DNA from 2 places in the Arthrobacter jiangjiafuii genome. Region 2 is predicted to be linked to the other one. Evidence: riboswitches for the same ligand, from Rfam matches in the RefSeq annotation. Region 2 holds a riboswitch; the other holds the start of a gene.
What was found. Region 2 has a riboswitch for cyclic di-AMP ahead of KKR91_RS08510 (LysM peptidoglycan-binding domain-containing protein). Riboswitches for the same ligand answer to the same signal wherever they lie in the genome.

Region 1 (2,377 bases), 1.2 Mb from region 2:
TATAGTGTCTAACTGACGCTGAAATAACACCGTTATCCGGGCCTTACGCCGAACCCTGCCACTGGCCCGGAATTGCAAACATCAGGCAGGGGCGGAGGACCCATCATTTGGCAGCTGAGGCTGCCTTGGGGTGAAGCCTCCAGCATCATCACCGGCCGCGCCTTGTGCGTGTGGCCTGGGGTGAGTATGGGGCCGAGTTTTCTCTACTCGAATCCGACAGCTAACTTCGTAGGCATATGAGAGAGGTACAACTTGTCGAAGCATGCTGCCCCGGGCAGGCGCCGCGCGTCCGCTCCGGCCACGGCTCCACGCCCGCGGGCTTCCCAGGCCTCGGGGCGCCGCGCCGCCGTACCCGTGAAATCCCGTTCCCTCGGTGGTGCCGCGCAGAAGGTCGCCATTGGCGCCGCCACCTCGGGGCTGATCCTCACCGCCGCACTACCCACGACCGCCGCAGTCAGCGAGCCGCCCGAGGATATGCAGCCCACTGCCGTGGAGGAACCCGTTGTCACGGTGGATCCCAACGCCAGTGTCGACTTTGAGCGCGCCGCCCTCAGCAGTGCCTTTGATCCGGATGCCAAGCTGCGCCAGGTTGTCGTTGCTGCGGGATCCGAAGTGGCAGCCGGGGCAGCCAAGGGCACGCTGGCCACGCCTCTCTCCTCCGACCTGGTCCAGACCTCGGGCTTCGGCTACCGGGTCAGCCCGATCACCGGGACCGCAGGAGAACTGCACCGCGGCCAGGACTTCGCCGCCGCGTGCGGTACAGAGGTCACCGCAGCAGCTTCCGGAACCGTCACCGAAGCCGGCTGGCACAGCTTCGGCGGCGGCAACCGCATTGTCGTGGACCACGGCAACGGCGTGGAGACGACCTACAACCACTTGTCCGCGCTGGGCGTGGCTGTGGGCGCAACAGTTGAGCGCGGAGACCTGCTCGGAGCCAGCGGCAGCACCGGCGCCTCAACCGGCTGCCACCTGCACTTTGAAGTCATGGTTAACGGCGAAGTTGTGGACCCGCTCGGCTGGTTGTAACCGCACGACAACCATTCCGTGACCGGAACGTGACATATCGGCATTCTTGTTGTACGCTCATCCTCGTGCCTGATCGGCCTAAAGGTCAGACACCTTCGAACAGATCGCCGAGCTCTGCCACTGTTTGAAGTCCGTTCGCAAAATCGCATGGCAGAGGCGGGGGAACCACATTCGGGTTTCGCAAGAAGCCCTAGGGGTTAAGTTGCTTGGACCTTTTGGTCCGGCAGCCGGGTGACTCCCATCCGAATCCGACAGCTCACCTCGTAGGCATTGGGAGAGGCAAACTTGTGTCATCAGTAGCTCACGGCCGCCGTCGCGCGGCCACCGTCCAGACGAGCCCCATTTCAGCTCTATCCCGGGCCGTCACCTCCAACGTTGGAACCATGGGCCGCCAGGCCGCCGTGGTCGTCGCCGCTTCCGGCCTCGTCCTGGCAGCGGGCCTGCCCGCCCAGGCAGCCGTCAGCACCGACCGCCAGGCCCTCGACGCCACGCCGCTCAGCGCCGTGACCGCCGCCGGAACGGTTACCGTCTCCGCGCAGGCACCGTTCGAGCTCGCCACCCTTGAAGCCGTCTCCTCCGTTTCGGGTGCAGAGCAGCGCGCCCAGATCGCAGCCGAGGAAGCAGCAGCAGTCGAAGCTGAGGCCGCGGCAGTAGTCGCAGCCCAGGCCGAGCAGGCAGCTGCCGTTACGGTTGCCCAGAGCGCCCCCGCCGCAGCCACCGCCGCGCCGGCCGCCAGCACAACCGCCGCTGTTGCAGCTCCCGCCGCCGACGTATCCGCCAGCGGATACGGCGCCGCCCTTGTCGCCGCCGCCTACGGCCAGCTTGGCGTTGCCCAGGACTGCACCGCCATGGTCGAGAAGGCACTGCGCTCCATCGGCAAGTCCGTCGGAGACCTCGCCCCGGGCCAGTTCTTCGCTTACGGCTCCGTTGTCGGCTCCCCGCAGCCCGGCGACCTCGTCATCACCGGCGGTCACGTAGCCATCTACGTCGGCAACGGCCAGGTCATCAGCGGTGGCCTCAACGGCATGAACACCGGCCTGCACAGCCTCTCCGACCTGCCGGGCGCCAGCTTCGTCCGTGTCAACTAAGACAACTTGTAGATAACGGAGAAGCCCCAGCATGTCATCGACAATTGAGCGCGCCCGCCACCGGGCGCCGGTGGAACGCACCGCCCCGCTGAGCGCACTGGCCCAGGCCGTGTCCGCCAACGCAGGAACCATGGGCCGCCAGGCCGCCGTCGTCGTTGCCGCTTCAGGACTTGTCCTGAGCAGTGGCGTCGCCGCCAACGCTGCCGGCACCGACGTCGTCCGCGACGTCCAGACCAGCACGCTGGATCTGTCCAAGGCAGCAC
Region 2 (2,377 bases):
TTGTTATCCAGGTCGACACGCAGAGTTCCTGCGTCATTGGATCTAAGAACGTCTTCTACCCGTCCACGTTCCTCTCCGCCCAGGACGGCGGAATGATCCTCCTGGGGTCGGGAATCCTCATCGGGCCCGGAGGGGTGCGGATTGAAGCCGGCCGCGCCGATGCCGTGGCAGTGGGCGACGGCGCCCGGCTGGGCAATGGTCCGCTGATCACCGGACGGTCGGTGCTGGGATCCGGATCGCAGATCCTGGGCGCCGTGCAGGCCGAGTCCGTGGTCCTGGCCGACGGCGGCGACTACGCCTCAGCGGACCCCGACAAGCGCGGTGCCGTGCTGAACGGCTCCGGTTTGGCCCGCGGGCTCCGGCTCGCGCCGGGCGACCTGGTGCAGACCTTCGGCGACTTTGCCAAAGCCCCCGTCCAGCGCCAGGCCGACGTCTCGGCCTGGTCGGACCGGTAGCGCCGAGCGCCCCAGTCCGCGGGCAAAGGCCCCCCCATTAGCAGAGAGCGGCGCCACTCACACCCATCTGCGAGCTTCGTTACTAAATAGTTATCCTTCCGTAATGGTCTTGTAGCTTTGAACCTGTGCCGCTGATTGAAGCGGTTCCCTCGGGCTTGTTACCTAACTCTGCCGCAGACCTGAGGTCCTCACGAATCACCACTTCGGCAGAGGCGGGGGAACCAATTACGGGTTCCTTTTGAATCCTTGGGGTTAAGTCAGCCGAAGGTTTCTTCGGCTGACCGGGTGTCTCCCATCCGCATCCGACAGCTCACCTCGCAGGTATCGGGAGAGGTAACTCAATGTCTTTCAGCAATACTTGTGGACGCCACCGTGCCGATTCAGGACTGTGGGCCACACTCACCAGCGGTAAAGCGCGCACCATCGGCACCACTGCTGCCGTTGTCGCCGCCGGCTCCGGCCTGATGCTCGGCCTCGCGGCCCCCGCTTCTGCCGGCGTCACCGCCAACGACTCGGCCGAGTCCTACAGTGCCCCCGCCGTGGCAGCAGCACCGGCCGCAGCTTCTGAGGCCGCAGCCGCATCCACCCACGTAGTCGTCTCCGGCGACACGCTCAGCGCCATTGCCGCCACCTACGGCGTCACGCTGGACGACGTCCTCGCGCTGAACGGCCTGGCGCTGGAATCCGTCATCTACCCCGGTGATGTCATCACCTACGCCGGCGGTGCCGCTGTTGCCGTTGCCGCCGCCGCACCGGCCGCGGCCTATGCCGCACCGGCTGCTGTTGAGCCTGCCGCTGCAGACTTCAGCAACATCAGCACCCAGGCCTCTTCCGTTACCCCTGCCGCCGCATCCGGCGCAGCTGTCACCGGAACCAACCAGATCATGCTGAACTCCGCGTACTCCCAGCTGGGTGCCGCTCAGGACTGCACCGTCCTGGTTGAGGTTGCGCTCCGCGCAGCAGGCCACTCGGTCGGCGATCTGGCACCCGCACAGCTCGCTGCCTACGGAACCCAGGTTTCGGACCCCCAGCCCGGCGACATGATCTACTACGCCGACGGCGGCATGGGCCTGGCCCACATCGCCATCTACACCGGCAACGGCCAGGCCATCCACAGCGGATGGAACGGCAACCAGACTGTCGAGCAGAGCGCCAACGTCGGATCCGGCCCTGTCTACTACCGCGTAGCGTAATTCCTGCCGCGCCGGCGCGTCGGGTCTGACCCGACGGGAAGAACGGCTCGTTCTCGGGCACGACGCGCGGACGGCATGGATTTATAAAAGGAACGCCCGGCCATTGGCCGGGCGTTCCTTTGTGCAACGGGGTCCATCCTGCGGCAGCGTCTCTGCTGCGGCAGCTGAGTTACACGGCAGCTGAGTTACACAGCGCCTTCGTCCTGCCCGGGGCCGCCGTCCTCCTCGTCGTGATGGTCGCCGTCGTCGTGGTGGTCACCGTCCATCGGGTGCCCGCCGGGATGGCCGGGGCGCCCGTCGCGGTCCGGCTTCGTTCCCTTGTCCGCTTTGGTTCCCTGATCCGGCTTCGCGCCCCGATCCGAGTCTTCGGATTCCGGCCCGGATTCGGCGCCGTCTTCGGCGTCCTGGTTCCGGGTGTCCTCCTGCTGCTCGGTCACTGAAGCCTGTTCCTGGTCCACGGACGTGTCAGCGGCTGCCATGCCGGCGAAAAAGGACCCGAGCAGCAGCGCCAAACCGCCGACGACGCCCAGGATCCAGCCCAGTGGCCCCCTGACCTTGTCGCGGAAAGCCATAGTGGTTTTCACCTCCCGATAGTGATTACTTACGGTTCCATTTTCGGATCGGTTTCTTCGAGGATTCTTAGAGCTGGGCCTGCTTCCCCGCCAGCGGAAGGCGGACCTCCAGCCGGGCGCCCCGGCCCTCCGACGCCGTCGCGGCCCGCACTGTACC

Region 1: linked by a shared signal. The riboswitch ahead of KKR91_RS02900 (NlpC/P60 family protein) and the one ahead of KKR91_RS08510 (LysM peptidoglycan-binding domain-containing protein) in region 2 are both predicted to bind cyclic di-AMP.

What each region holds. Positions count from the first base shown of each region.
Region 1 covers NZ_CP076022.1:579,193-581,569, forward strand. The annotation lists cyclic di-AMP (ydaO/yuaA leader) riboswitch at 37-250, shown strand; gene KKR91_RS02895 (M23 family metallopeptidase) at 253-1,026, shown strand; cyclic di-AMP (ydaO/yuaA leader) riboswitch at 1,146-1,310, shown strand; gene KKR91_RS02900 (NlpC/P60 family protein) at 1,314-2,114, shown strand; gene KKR91_RS02905 (NlpC/P60 family protein) at 2,146-2,377, shown strand, end outside.
Region 2 covers NZ_CP076022.1:1,795,624-1,798,000, reverse strand. The annotation lists gene KKR91_RS08515 (LbetaH domain-containing protein) at 1-455, shown strand, start outside; cyclic di-AMP (ydaO/yuaA leader) riboswitch at 642-793, shown strand; gene KKR91_RS08510 (LysM peptidoglycan-binding domain-containing protein) at 797-1,648, shown strand; gene KKR91_RS08505 (hypothetical protein) at 1,834-2,220, opposite strand; gene KKR91_RS08500 (sensor histidine kinase) at 2,288-2,377, opposite strand, start outside.